Regions from separate parts of the Streptomyces sp. NPDC005181 genome, predicted to be linked through region 2. Evidence: riboswitches for the same ligand, from Rfam matches in the RefSeq annotation. Region 2 holds a riboswitch; the other holds the start of a gene.
What was found. Region 2 has a riboswitch for thiamine pyrophosphate ahead of thiO (glycine oxidase ThiO). Riboswitches for the same ligand answer to the same signal wherever they lie in the genome.

Region 1 (6,992 bases), on a different contig from region 2:
ACGGCCCAACTCGACGACCACCAAGCGTGATGAGGCGGCCGGAACGATCACGCTCCGATTACCAACTGAATGTTTGCATCCACCGGTGTCGCGGTCACGAGAGAGCCGCCCGCTCAGCGAGGTCCGCTTCCTCCAGTGCGGCCAGCACGTCCAGGAACGCGACGGCGAAACTGCCGGGCCCGGAGGCCTCCTTCGCGGCCAGCTCGGCGGCGACGGTGTACGCGGTGACGGCGGTCACCACCGCGGCGAACCGGTCCTCGTCGACCGCTGCGAAGGCCGCCATCACCGCCCCCAGCGCGCAGCCGCCCCCTGTCACCCGAGTCAACAGGGCATCCCCGTTGGCGATCCGGGCGCTGCGCACCCCGTCGGTGACGAAGTCCACAGGCCCGGAGACGGCGACCACACAGGCTGCTGTACGGGCCAGCCCCCGTGCTGATTCCTCGGCCGCCTCGACGCCGTCGGAGGAGTCCACGCCGCGGCCGCCGTCGCCCGATCCCGCGAGCGCGATGATCTCGGACGCGTTGCCCCGGATCACAGTCGGCCGGAGCTCCAGGAGCTCCCGTGCCAGCGCGGTGCGCACCGGCAGCGCGCCGACCGCCACCGGGTCGAGGACCCACGGCGTACCGGCCGAAGCCGCCGCACGCGCGGCCTCGACCATGGCGGAGCGCTGCTCCGCGTGCGGGGTGCCGAGATTGATCAGGACGCCGGAGGCGATCCGGGCGAACGGGCCGGCCTCCACCGGAATGTCGACCATGGCCGGTGAGGCGCCGAGCGCCAGCAGGACGTTGGCGGTGAAGCCCGTGACCACCGAGTTGGTCAGGCACTGAACCAGCGGGGAGTCCGCCCGCACGCGTGCGAGGGCTTGCGGGGCGAAGGCGGTGTGATCGGTGGATGTCGCGGGCATGAGATATCGCTCCGTGGGGTGGGAATGTCGTTCGGGCGCCGAGGGACGTCGGGGGTCCGGCGGCCGACGGCAGGTCAGTCCTGTGGACGGTGGCGCAGCCGCAGCGGCGCGTAGACGGCGAGCGCCACGAGGAACGCCACGTAGTACGAGAGGTCGGCGCCATGCAGGGCGGCCGCCACCGGGCCCACGTACAGGCTGGTGTCCATGAACGGCACAGCCGCGGCGAAGGCGACGGCGAATGCCGACAACGGGAGCCATCCGGACTGCGGGCGGGCGGTCTCGGCGGCGAGGTCCATCGCGGCGCCGCCCCGTGCCCGGGCCCGTGCGATCCAGTCGACGATGACGATCGCCACGAAACCGGGAATCCAGTAGCCGACGAACAGCAGCACGTTCTGGAAGCGGGCCGTGGTGTCGGCCGCGTGCATCCACAGCACCAGGGGGAAGCCGAGCACGGCGGCGAGGGCGGCGGCCACCGGGCGCGGAAGGCGCACACCGACGGTCTGCAGAGCCAGGGAACCGCTGTAGTCGTTCATGGCGTTGCTGCAGAGTGCCGCCAGCGCCACGGCGAGCAGCCCGAACGCGCCCAGCACCCCACCGCCCAGCAGCGTGTCCACACCTGCGGCGGTCTGGTCGGTCAGCACGGACGCGCCCAACAACCCGAGGGCCTGGACGGCCACGAAGGACACCACAAGGCCGAGCAGGGTGAAGCAGAACATGCGCGGGCGCGAGGTGGTGCGTGGCAGATAGCGGCTGAAGTCGCTGGCGTACGGAGCCCAGGACAGGGTCAGACTCAGCGCGATGGTGCTGGTCAGGACGAACGCGCCGGCCTGGTCGGCGCCGTGCGCGGTGCCGGTGCCGACCGGATGGACACCGTCGAGCAGCCGCCAGGCGATCAGCGCGAACGCGGCGGCGAGCACGAAGGTCATGACGATCTGGAGCCGGTGGATGGCCTCGTAGCCCAGAACGCCGAGGGCGCCTTGGGCCAGCATCATGGCCAGCACGCCGAGCCAGAACGGCCAGCCGCACAGCCGCGCGAGCGCGTCCCCGCCGAACAGCCCGATCAGCGCATCCCAGGCGACCGACGACAGCCACTGCAGAATGCCGGGTACCGTCACGGCCCGGCCGAAGGCGAGCCGGGCCAGCGGCAGTTGCCCGGCACCGGTCTGGCTCCCCCAGGTGCCCAGGTAGGCGGTGGGCACCGCGCCGAGCACGGTGCCCAGCACGACGGCGGCGAGCGCGGTGGCGAAGTCCAGGCCGAGGGCGATGCCGACGGTGCCGGTGAACACGCCGGTCATGGTCAGATTGGGAGCGAACCACACGGTGAACAGGCGCCCGGGACCGCCGTAGCGGTTGCTCTCGGGGACCGGCTCGATGCCGTGTGTCTCGACGCTGAGGTCGCCGGGGGCTGCTGGCATCCGCCCGTCGAAGACGGTCTGCCGGCTGTCGGCGGGCAGACCGCCGGAAACATGCGTCACAGGCATGGAAGACATCCCTCCGCCAGTACGAACTGGTTCAGGTTCGACGGGTGTGATCTCAGCCCTCGGGTAGGGCACCCCGTGTCCGGTACGACGGACAGACTAACCCGATCCCGTTGAACACCTGAACGAAGGACCGCGTGGCAACGCGCTCACGGCCGCGTTCCCCCCTCCGCGTGCCCCGTGCGATCCAGATGCCAGCGGTGTTCCACCTCGAAGCGGTGCAGCCCGGTGCGGCGTTCGACGATTACGTCGACGGTGGCGCGCTCCGTGTTGGTGCACGTGGCGGTCGCTCCGTCGGGGTCGGTGTAGGAGAGCGACACGCAGTCGGCCGGGTCCTGGGTCACATCGATCCGTACCCTGCGCCGCGCGGTGCCACCGCTGACCGACCAGTCGGGCAGCCCGATCCGTGCGCGCAGCAGTGGCGCGGTCAGCAACGGGTCGCGCGGCCAGTCGGTGCCGCCGATCCGCAGCTGAAGCATGGGCAGCGGTGGTAGCCACCGCATCGTGGGACGGCGGGCGACGGCGGCCACCACTTCCAGTACGTCCCCGTCGCCGAGGCCCGCATGGAGCCACGCCCATCGCTGGGCATTGCCGTGCCCGGCGATCCGGGCCACGCCTCCCACCGCGCCGGAGAGCGTGAACCGCCGCTCCCCGACGACGAGTTCCCCGTCGAAAAGGGCGTCGGGGGCAGGCACGATCTGGGCGGCGGGCAGCAGTTCACGCTGCCAGGACCAGCGCGGAAACGTGTAGAGGGGCTCTCCGCCCCCGGTGACCGTCAGGCGCCAGGTGATCGCGCCCGCGGTGCCTTCCAGAAGCCGGGGCGTTGCCCGCACCCCCGGCACCTCGAAGTACGCCTCGCCCTGAGGCGGTGGAGAGTCCGGGACCCCGAACCGCTCGGTGAACGGCGGTCCGTCCGGTGGGAAGACTGATATCCAGCCATGCGCCCGGGCCGGGCCGTCGTGCTTGGGTGCCACCACTTCGTGGTGGATCCACACGCCGGTACCGGTACGGGGATCGGTCAACGTCGCGTACCAGACTTCGAGCCGCCCTGGACGGCCGGTCATCCGCGGCGGGTAGAGCGAGTTCACGAGGGTTTCCTTTCACCGGGGCGCGGGGGCCCCGTACCGTGCGCGCACGCCTGCCTCGGCGGTGCTCTCCACGATGCCGGGACAGGCCCGTTCGGCCAGCGCCGCGATCGTCAGTGAGGGGTTGACACAGAGCGAGGTCGGCACTGCCGAGCCGTCGGTGACGAACAGGCCGGGATGGCCTCGCAGTTCGCCGCGTTCGTCGAGTGCCGAGGTGGCGGGGTCGTCACCCATCCGGCAGGAGGCGAGGGGGTGCGCGCTCACGGACCCGGCGGGGTTCTCGCTCCAGGGCCGCACCCGCGCAAGACCGTCGCGCTCCAGCACCGCGCGGGCCTCGGCATCCGCGGCGGCCCAGCCGCGCAGGGTGTTCGCTGTCGGCCGGTACGAGAGCGTGGACAGGCAGAGCGATGTGGCCACGCGCGTCGAGCTTCCGGTGGGCGGCGGCGGGCCGAAGACGCCCTCGTTGTCGTCCTCGGTCATGGCGAGCACGGAGAGCCACGACGGCCAGCGTGCCCGCATCTCCTTCTTGCGGACGCCGAACCAGCTCGTCGCCGGGGCGTCAGTGGCCTGGGCCAGCAGGTCGGTGATGCCGGGGAAGTAGATCTGCTGAAGGGAGAAACGGGTGAACTCCGCCGTTGCCGGGTCGAGCCGGTCGTACGACATGGAGCCGATGGGCTTCCCGATGGGGAAGCCCTGGTACGGGATGCCCGGGGCGCGCTCGAGACCGAGCAGGTCGCGCACCTTGCCTTCGTCGACGTCGGCGATGGACACGCGGTCGCCGTTGCCCGAGAAGTAGCGCCCGACGGCTTGCGGGACACCGCCGAGCAGGGGAGCCGAGCGCTGCAGCAGCACCGGGGTGGCCAGAGCGCCTGCGGCCAGCACCACGGTCTTGGCCTCGATCGTGCCCACGCCGACCGGCAGCCGGTAGTCGCCGGCATCGAGCTGCGTGTACGAGACGCGGTAGCGGTAACCGGGTGTGATGGCAGGCGCGATCGTCTGTGCCTCGTGGAGTGGGCGGATCTCGGCGCCGTGCGCCGTCGCAGCGGGGAGGTAGTTCAGCAGCATGGAGCGCTTGGCGTCGAAGTGACAGCCGCCCAGCATCCAATTGCAGTTGGTGCAGCGGGCCAGGTCGACGGCGACGGGCACAGGATTGCAGGTGCGGCCCGCACGGGCGCACGCCGCAGCGAACAGCCCTCCGGGGTAAGGGACTTGGTCCCAGCTCTGCTCGGCGACGGGCAGAGCCTCCTCGACCCGGTCGTACCACGGGTCGAGTGCCGCGCGCGTCAGGGTCGAAGGCCACAGGCGATGGCCAAGACTGCCGCGGCGATCGAAGACGAAGCCCGGAGCCCGCAGTGAAGCGGCGAAGTAGACCACGCTGGACCCGCCGACGCAGTTCCCGGCGACGACCGTGATGCCGTCGCCCTGCACGAGGTCGACGATCCGGGTGTAGCTGCCCAGGCGCAGGTCATGGGTGAAGTCGGGGGCGGTGAGGTGCGGTCCACGTTCCAGGATCACCACCTTGGCGCCACCCGCGGCCAGATGGTAGGCGGGGATGGCGCCCCCGAAGCCACTGCCGATGACCAGCACGTCGGTGCGTTCGGTGGCGCTCATGCGGGGTGCCCTCCGGGGGTGGTGAGCGGGTGCTCGGAGGCGAGCCTTCTGCCGTACGAGTAGTCGGGGAAGCGCCACAGTCCGTCGGCGTCGGGCGCCGGGAAGCCGATCCAGGCCAGGCCCGGGTGGCGTTGCCGGATGGCTACGGCGGTGTGCAGATGGGCCGCGGTGTCGAAGGCCGCGGCGGCGAAGAGTGCGAGCAGCACATACAGCTGCCGGTCCGGGGCGCCGGGCGTGAGCAGCTCTCCGGCGAGCGCGGTGCGGTCGGTGAACCGGAGGGCGACGAAGGGAGGTTGAGTGCGCAGCAGGATCCGGCCGTGGGTGGCCGCATAGGCGAGGGCGCGGGTGTTGACGAGCAGCGCCAGCTCGGGCAGCAGTACGCCGACGCCGAGGTCGGGAAGGTTGAGCAGCTCGACGGCCCCCGCCTGCACGGCGCCGGGACCGGGGGCCGCCCCGGCGATCGCCGCGTCGCCGCCGTACCGCTTCTCGCCCGGGACCATGGTGTCCGCGAACGCCTCCAGCGTGGCGGTCGTCGGGTCGGGCAGCGCCAGGGAAGCGGGCAGCAGCCCCGCCCGATCCACCGGGACCGGCTCGGGGACAGGACGCGCCGAAGGCGCGGCTTCGGCGGTCAGCTCCCCTGCCCGCAGGGCGGCGACGGCGGCGGTCAGCCCGACGAGCAGCCGGCGCCGAGTGGGACGTGCGGGTGGTTCGCTCAACACAGTGCGCTCACCGGCAGTCGCACCCTCACACCTGCGGCGTCACGCACGAGTGCGTCGGCGAGCAGCGCGTCGTACGGCCGGATCACCTTCGCGGCGTCCTCGGCCTGCGCGGGGTGCCCGGCAACGGTGATGTTGCGTACCTTCGCCGCGGCGCTGCCCTCCGCCTTGTCGAACCAGTAACTGCCGTCCCAGCCGACCAGTTCGGTTCCGCCGGCCGTGGCCTGCACGCTCCAGTGGTCCAACTGCCAGTAACGGCAGGCCGGTACGGCGATCGCGAAGCGCGCCGGCTCGGCCAGCAGAAAGCGCGCCGCGCCGCCGTTGGTCACGGTGATGTCCCGCTTGGCGTACTCCACGCACAGCGGGTCGGCGCCGAACAGGGAGAGTGGCGGCGTCTCGCCCTCGCCGTAGCGGTGGAAGGTACACGCGGGGGCGTACGAAGGGTCGGTGTAACCGCCGACGCCTGGTTCTGCGGCCGAGGCGGAAGCGGCGGGGAGCAGGGCGGCGGCTGCCGCCACCACTGCGCCGAAGGCGGCGAGTCGGACACCTGCGGACAGGGCACCGAGGGCGTTCGTCGTACGGCGGAGTACGGGCACAGCAGGACCTTCTTCACGTCCCAGCCCTGATGGGCGATGGTTACCGGCGGTCACATGCAGTCAGCATCTTGAATGCTGCACGCTGTCGGCGCAAGGTATGGGACGAAGGTGAGGACGTGCGACGCGCGCCGTTGCCCTGGTCCGCGGATATGCGGCGGCCGCCGGAGCGACCCAGGAAGTGATCAAGGCGGACCCGGAGAACGGGCGTCGGTGGCGGTCGCGCGGAGGGCCGGCTTCACCTGCCTCAAGCAGGTCGCGGAAGCGGACGGCACCTTGTTCAACTGGTACGTCCATGATCTGCGGGGGTCGCAGCCTCAGGGCTGAGCCCCCAGAAACCGTTCCGTCCACAGCCGCAGCAGCTCGTCGTCGAACGTCGGGTCCTCGCGCAGCACGCTGGTGAGCGCGAGACCGCGGTGCAGGACCAGCAGTGATTCGCAGAGCAGGGCGAAGTCCTCGCGCGCCGCCGTCTCCGGGCCGAAGATATCGGCCATCACCGCACGCTGGGCCGCGCCCACTTCCCGCTCGGCCGGCAGCAGCGCCGCCCTGAGATCCGCGTCGGTGCGGGCCGCCAGCCACAGCTCCAGCCCCGCGAGGCAGTGCGG
Region 2 (6,992 bases):
AGTGTGAGGGCTCCCCAGAACAGCGCGTCGGCGAGCTGCGCGTCCATGGCGCCGGGCCAGAGGACGATCACGCCGTTGTCGATCAGCTCCATCACCGCGATGGAGAGAGTGTCGGCGGTGAGGGCGACCCGGAACGCCGTACGGAAGTCGACGCCTGTCGTGAGGATGGAGCGCAGCGTCAGCGTGTAGCCGAATACGAAGGCCAGGACGATCGCCAGGACCATCGTCTCCGCGTTGCCCCAGCCGAGCGCCGTGCCGATCACCATGCCGAGGATCTCGCCGATGGCGCATCCGGTGAGGCAGTGCAGCGTGGCCCGTGCCGCCATGGGCCAGCCTGCCTGGCCGGGGGCGTGCGCCGTGTGGCCGGCGTGAGCTGAATGGTCCGTGTGATCTGCGTGCCGGCTGCCGTGGCCGTGGTGCTCCTGGTGCTCGTGCCGGCCCTGCTGCTCGTGCTGTTCGTCGCGCGTCTCGTGCTGCATGGCGATCCCCCGATGCCGGTAGCGGTTCCCGTCGACAACAGGAACCATATACCCCCTAGGGGTATTCCCCATGCCCTGGCGAGTTCAGCCCAGGTCGCGCAGTACCTTCAGTCGCGCCACGTCCGCGGCGTGGCCTTCCTTGCCGCCCGGCGTCTCGATGACCAGCGGCGCCCCGGCCGTCGCCGGATGCGAGAACAACTCCCGGAACGGATCTTCGCCGATGTGCCCGGCGCCGATGTTCTCGTGCCGGTCCTTGTGGGCTCCCACCACGTCCTTGGAGTCATTGGCATGGATCAGTTTCAGCCGGCCCTCACCGACCGTCTCCACCAGCAGATCCAGGGTCTGCCTCATGCCCGCCGGGCCCGCCAGGTCGTGGCCCGCCGCGTAGATGTGGCAGGTGTCGAGGCAGATGCCGAGCTTGGGGTGGGCGTCCAGCGCCTCGAAGTACGGGCCGAAGTCCCAGGTCCGTGAGCAGAGTGAGAACCCCTGTCCGGCGGTCGACTCCAGCAGCAGATACGGGTCGTCGTCGTGGGTCAGCTCGTCGAGGAGCGGCCGCATGTGTCTGCGCACCTGGGCCAGGGCCTCCGCACGCGGCCGGCCGCCGGTCGCGGAGCCCGTGTGCACCACGACGCCCAGGGCCCCTATCTCGCGGGCCCGGCGCAGGGAGTGGCGCAGCGACTCCACGGACCTCTCGACGGTGGCCTCGGTGTGCGAGCCGAAGTTGATCAGATACGGGGCGTGGACGTACGCCGGTATCGACTCGGCGGCGCACTCGGCACGGAACTGTTCGTCCTGCGCCGGGTTCCCGGCCGGCGTCGCCCAGCCCCGCGGGTTGGCGACGAAGACCTGGACGGCCTCCGCCCCCATCTCGCGGGCGTAGGGCAGGCCGACCTTGGCGAGGCCGCCGGCCACGGGAACATGGCCGCCGACTGGGTTGCGCATACGGATCTAGAGTCCCTTGGTCTTGATGGTGATGGTGCTGCCCTCGGGAGCCCGGTCGCCGCCGTTGACGGACTGGCTCGCGATCGTGTCGCTGAAGGAGAGGAACGGGCGGTCGACCTCGACCTCGAAGCCCGCGTCCTTCAGCAGGCGCGTGGCCTCGTCGACGTCCTTGCCGGTGACGTCCGGGACCTTGAGCAGCCGCGGGCCCTTGGAGACGGTGAGCGTGATGGTGTCGCCCTCCGCTGCCCGGTCGCCCCCGCCCGGGGACTGGCGTGCGATGTGGCCCGCGGCCTCGGGCGAATTGACCCGGCCCGGCAGCACCTCGGCCGTCAGGCCTTCCTCGTCCAGCGCCTCGGTCGCGTCCTGGACCGACAGCCCGGTCAGGTCGGGGACGTCGACCGGACTGCCCTTGCTGACGACCAGGGCGACCGCGGAGTCGGGGTGGCGCTCCGCGCCCGCTCCGGGATCCGTACGGATGACCTCGCCCTGCCCGATGCCCTCGCTGAACTCCTTGGTGACCATGCCGGGCACCAGGCCCACCTTCTTCAGTGCGCGCCTGGCCTCGGCGAGCCCGGTGCCCTCGACGTAGGGGACCTTCACGATCTCAGGGCCGCGCGAGACGACGATCGTCACCGATCCGTTGCCCCGGATGCGGGCGCCCGACCTCGGGTCGCTGCTGATGACCTTGCCCCGCTCGACGTTGTCGCTGTAGGCCCGCTCGACGCCCTTCAGCTCGAGACCGGAGTCCGAGAGCCGCTGGCGGGCCGCCTTCTCGGTCTGGCCGAGCAGCGAGGGGACCCGGGTGAACTGTCCCGAGTTGATGTACCAGACACCGGCGCCGACCCCCAGCACCAGCAGTACGGCGACGATCGCAGCGAGCATCCCCCGCCGCGGACCGCCGCGCAGCGGCCCGCTCCGGGCCGGCTCGGGCGGCAGCGGCGGGGGCATCTCCAGCCGGCTGGTGTGATGGGCGGTGCCCTGGCCGGCCGGGAGGACCCGGGGGATCACGCTCGTCCGGTCCTCGGCGTCGTCGTGCGCCTCGGCGAGCGCCTGCGGCGGTACGGCGTCCAGCTGGGCGTCGGTGAGCGCGGCGCGCGCGGTGCGGGACTCGGCGAGCAGAGCCACGGCGTCGAACGGACGGACCTCGGGGTTGCGGGCGGCGGCGCTCGCGACCAGTTCGTCCAGCTCGGCCGCGAGCCCCGGGACGACGGCCGACGGCGCCGGCACGTCCTCGTTGAGGTGCTGGTAGATGACCTGGGCGGGGGAGTCACCGGTGTGCGGCTTGGCGCCCGTCAGCATCTCGTACAGCACGACACCGCAGGCGTACACATCGGTGCGGGTGTCCGCCGTGCCGTGCTCGATCTGCTCGGGGGCGAGATAGGAGACGGTGCCGAGGACGGTTCCGGTGGTGTTGGTGTCGGATCCCACGGCCCGCACGAGACCGAAGTCCGCGACCTTCACCCGGCCGTCGTCCCCTATGAGGACGTTCTCCGGCTTCATGTCGCGGTGCACGAAGCCTGCCCGGTGTGCGGCGCCGAGCGCGGCGAGGACCGGCTCCAGGATGTCCAGTGCGGCTCTCGGCTGCAGGGCGCCGCGCTCGCGCAGGACGTCGCGGAGCGTGCAGCCCGCCACGTACTCCATCGCCAGGTAGACGTACGCCCCCTGGGCGCCCTGGTCGAAGACCGCGACCACATTGGGGTGCGCGAGCCGGGCCACGGACTTGGCCTCGCGGATGAAACGCTCGACGAACGAGGCGTCGGTCGCGAGGGCCGGGTGCATCACCTTGAGGGCGAGCACCCGGTCGAGCCGGGTGTCCACAGCCCGGTAGACCGTGGCCATCCCGCCCACGGCGATGCGGGCATCGACGCGATAGCGGCCGTCGAGCAGCTGCCCGACGATGGGGTCCCCCTGGCCGAAGGCTGGGGAAGGGTCCTGGAGGGTCGTATCCACGCAAGCGAGTCTACGAGTCGCCGCGGACCTGGCCGACGGGCCGGGCGATCCCGGAGCCGTACTGCAGCCGAGCCGTGACAGGGACATGCGCGTCACACGTACGGCACCCTGCGCACCGCGGGCGTACGGGTGCTCAGAACGCGGGCCGCTCCGGGTCCAGTGCCGCCCGCCCCTCCATCGGTGACGACGCCTCGGCGAAGTGGCGCCGGGGGATCCGGCCCGCGCGGTACGCCAGCCGCCCGCCGTCCACCGCGTGCCGCATCGCCGCCGCCATCAGTTCGGGCTCCTGCGCCCGGGTCACCGCCGACGCCAGCATCACCGCCGCGCACCCCAGCTCCATCGCGAGCGCCGCGTCCGATGCGGTCCCGGCGCCGGCGTCGAGAATCACCGGTACCCGGGCGTGCTCGACGATCAGCTGGAAGTTGTGCGGGTTGCGGATGCCGAGACCGGAGCCGATGGGGGAGCCGAGCGGCATGATCGCCGCACATCCCACGTCCTCCAGCTTCCGGGCCAGCACCGGGTCGTCATTGGTGTACGGAAGGACGGTGAAGCCGTCGTCCACCAGCGTCTCCGCGGCGTCCAGCAGCTCGATCGGGTCGGGCAGCAGGGTCCGCTCGTCGGCCACGACCTCCAGCTTGATCCAGTCGGCGCCCAGCGCCTCGCGGGCCAGCCGCGCGGTCAGTACGGCCTCGCCCGCGGTGAAGCAGCCCGCCGTGTTCGGCAGGACGCGGATCGAGAGCCGTTCCAGCACGGAGAGCACCGAACCCTGCACGGTCGGATCGAGGCGGCGCATCGCGACGGTGGTCAGCTCGGTGCCGGACGCGGTCAGTGAGCGTTCCAGCACGTCGAGGCTGGGTGCCCCGCCCGTCCCCATGATCAGCCGGGAGCCGAAGACGGTGTCGCCGAGGGTGAAGAGATCGTCGGACATGGTCAGCCTCCCTGGACCGCGGTGAGAACTTCGATCCGGTCGCCGTCGGCGAGCGTCGCGGTGGACCACCGGCTGCGCGGGACGACGGTCTCGTTGACGGCGGCCGCGACGCCGGAGGGCGCCGTGGTGAGGGTGGCGACGAGGGCTTCCAGCGTGGTGCCGGCGGCGATCGAGCGGGGATCACCGTTCACGGACACGGAGAGCGCGACGAAGTCGGTCATGCGGGCTGCTCCTGACGTACGGAGGCGGCGTCGGGGGACGCGGCGGGCGGCGGTACGGCGGCGGGCGCGAACCGCCCGGGGGCGAACGGGTGGGCCACGGCGGGCAGCTCGCCGGTGGTCAGCAGCTCGGCCATGGCGTCACCGGTGACGGGGGTGAGCAGCACCCCGTTGCGGTGGTGGCCGGTGGCGAGATGCAGACCGGGCAGGGCGGTGGGGCCGAGCAGCGGGGCGTTGTCGGGGGACGCGGGGCGCAGGCCGGCCCGGGTCTCGGTGAGCGGCAGTTCGGTGATGCCGGGCACCAGCTCGTGGGCGTCGCGCAGCAGCTCGTACACCCCGCCCGCCGTGACCGTGGTGTCCCAGCCCATTTCCTCGCTGGTGGCGCCGACGACCAGCTCGCCGTTCTTGCGCGGGACGAGATAGACATGGCTGCCGCGGACCACGGCCCGCACGGTCCGGGTGAGGAACGGCGCGTACGCGGCGGGCACGGTCAGCCGCAGCACCTGCCCTTTCACCGGCCGGACGGGCGGCACGACCTCGTCCGGCAGTCCCGCGAGCCGCCCGCTGAGGCTGCCCGCGGCGAGCACGATCTGGTCCGCCGCGAGCTCCGTACCGGCTGCGAGCACGGCCCCGGCGGCCCGGTCCCGTGCCACCACCAGGCGTGCCGCCCAGTCACGGTGGAAGACCACCCCCGCCCGCTCGCAGGCCGTCAGCAGGGCAGCGGCCAGCCGACGGGGGTCGACCTGGTGGTCGCCGTCGACCCGCAGACCGCCGCGCACACCCGGCGCCAGCATCGGCTCCAGGCGGCGGCACTCGCGGCCGGTGAGCCACTCCGACTCCAGCCCCGAACGGTGCTGGAGCGCGTGCAGTTCCCGCAGATGGGCGCGGTCGTCGGAGTCCAGGGCGACCGCGAGGGTGCCGCAGGCCCGGAAGCCGATGTCCTGGCCGCTCGCCGTCTCCAGCTCGGCCGCGAAGGCCGGGTAGCGCGCGGCGGAGGCGACATTGAGGCCGAGCAGCAGCTGCTCGCCGTAGTGGAGTTCGGTGACGGCGGCGAGCATGCCGGCCGCGACCTGGGCGGCCCCGCCGCCCGGTTCGGGGTCGACGACCGCGGTGCGCAGGCCGCGCTGCGCCGCCCGCCAGGCGGTCACCAGACCGATGATTCCGCCCCCGATGACGAGGACGTCGGATCCGTCTACTGAGGTGCTCCCGGAGGAATGCATGGGCGTCCAGCCCCTCCCTTCGCCGGCATGACCCGGATCAGGTTCGTACGGTCGGAGGCCGCCCAGCCTCCCTCTCAGCCCGGTGCGTCCGGGCTCCCGCGAGTGTTTTACGTTGGCCACCCTAAACCCCGTCACCCGGACCCAGTAAGGGAGCAGCCACCGTGGCCCGTTCGCTCGACGGAATCGTCCTCTCGCCGGTCGCCGACCAGGCGCCGGGTCAGGTCGGTACCCGGACCCGCTTCACGTACCACGAGGAGAAGGGGGTGATCTGGGCCGATTACGCGGGCGGGGATGTGGTCCGGGGCCAACTCGTCGGCACCCGCACCGGCGATCGACTCGACTTCCGGTACGTCCAGTTGAAGCGGGACGGAACGACCTCCTCCGGGCACTGCGTCTCCACCGTCGTCGGTCTTGCGGACGGCCGGGTGCGGCTGGAGGAGCGCTGGGAGTGGGAGTCGCAGGAGGGTAGTGGGACCAGTGTGGTCGAGGAACTTGCAACCTGACGGATCGTCAAATGCTTAAGGTGGACAGGTGAGCGAGCAGCAGACAGAGCAGCCGGGCCGGCGGACAGAGCGCCGCGTCGTCATCGTCGGTGCGGGCATGGCCGGCGTGCAGACCGCGGTGGCCCTGCGGGAGCAGGGCTTCACCGGCCCGGTCACCCTGATCGGCGCCGAACCCCACCAGCCGTACGACCGCCCCCCGCTGTCCAAGGCGGTGCTGCTCGGCACGGCCGAGGGCTCCGCCTTCGACATCGACTTCGAAGAGCTGGACATCGAGCTGCAACTGGGCCGAGACGTGACCGGCGTACGGGCCGACGTGCACGAACTGGACACCCTGGCCGGCCCCGTCCCGTACGACGTCCTGGTCATCGCCTCCGGAGCCGAACCGGTGGTGCTGCCCGGCTCCGAGGGGGTGCCCGGCGTCCATCTGCTGCGCACCCTCGACGACGCCGCGCGGCTGCGGCCGGTCCTCGACCAGCAGCACACCGTCGTGGTCGTCGGCGCGGGCTGGATCGGCGCCGAATTCGCCACCGCCGCCCGCGCCGCGGGCTGCGAGGTCACCGTCGTCGAGGCCGCCGACCGGCCGTTCGCGGGTGTCCTGCCCGCCGAGGTCGCCGCCCCGATGGCCCGCTGGTACGCGCAGAGCGGCACCGAACTCCTGACCGGCGCCCCGGTGGCCCGCATCGAGCCCGGCAGCGTGGTCCTCGCCGACGGCCGCACGCTCGCCGCCGGAGCGGTGGTTGTCGGGATCGGCG

Region 1: another riboswitch for thiamine pyrophosphate. It lies ahead of ABZV38_RS34185 (cytosine permease); the one in region 2 lies ahead of thiO (glycine oxidase ThiO).

What each region holds. Positions count from the first base shown of each region.
Region 1 covers NZ_JBEXID010000096.1:16,212-23,203, reverse strand. The annotation lists gene thiM (hydroxyethylthiazole kinase) at 95-904, opposite strand; gene ABZV38_RS34185 (cytosine permease) at 979-2,385, opposite strand; TPP riboswitch at 2,377-2,471, opposite strand; gene ABZV38_RS34180 (hypothetical protein) at 2,532-3,470, opposite strand; gene ABZV38_RS34175 (GMC family oxidoreductase) at 3,483-5,078, opposite strand; gene ABZV38_RS34170 (DUF5987 family protein) at 5,075-5,794, opposite strand; gene ABZV38_RS34165 (hypothetical protein) at 5,791-6,390, opposite strand; gene ABZV38_RS34160 (helix-turn-helix domain-containing protein) at 6,705-6,992, opposite strand, start outside.
Region 2 covers NZ_JBEXID010000007.1:156,098-163,089, reverse strand. The annotation lists gene ABZV38_RS07645 (DUF4396 domain-containing protein) at 1-479, opposite strand, end outside; gene ABZV38_RS07640 (deoxyribonuclease IV) at 564-1,421, opposite strand; gene pknB (Stk1 family PASTA domain-containing Ser/Thr kinase) at 1,428-3,458, opposite strand; gene ABZV38_RS07630 (thiazole synthase) at 3,505-4,299, opposite strand; gene thiS (sulfur carrier protein ThiS) at 4,302-4,520, opposite strand; gene thiO (glycine oxidase ThiO) at 4,517-5,737, opposite strand; TPP riboswitch at 5,735-5,847, opposite strand; gene ABZV38_RS07615 (hypothetical protein) at 5,899-6,240, shown strand; gene ABZV38_RS07610 (FAD-dependent oxidoreductase) at 6,269-6,992, shown strand, end outside.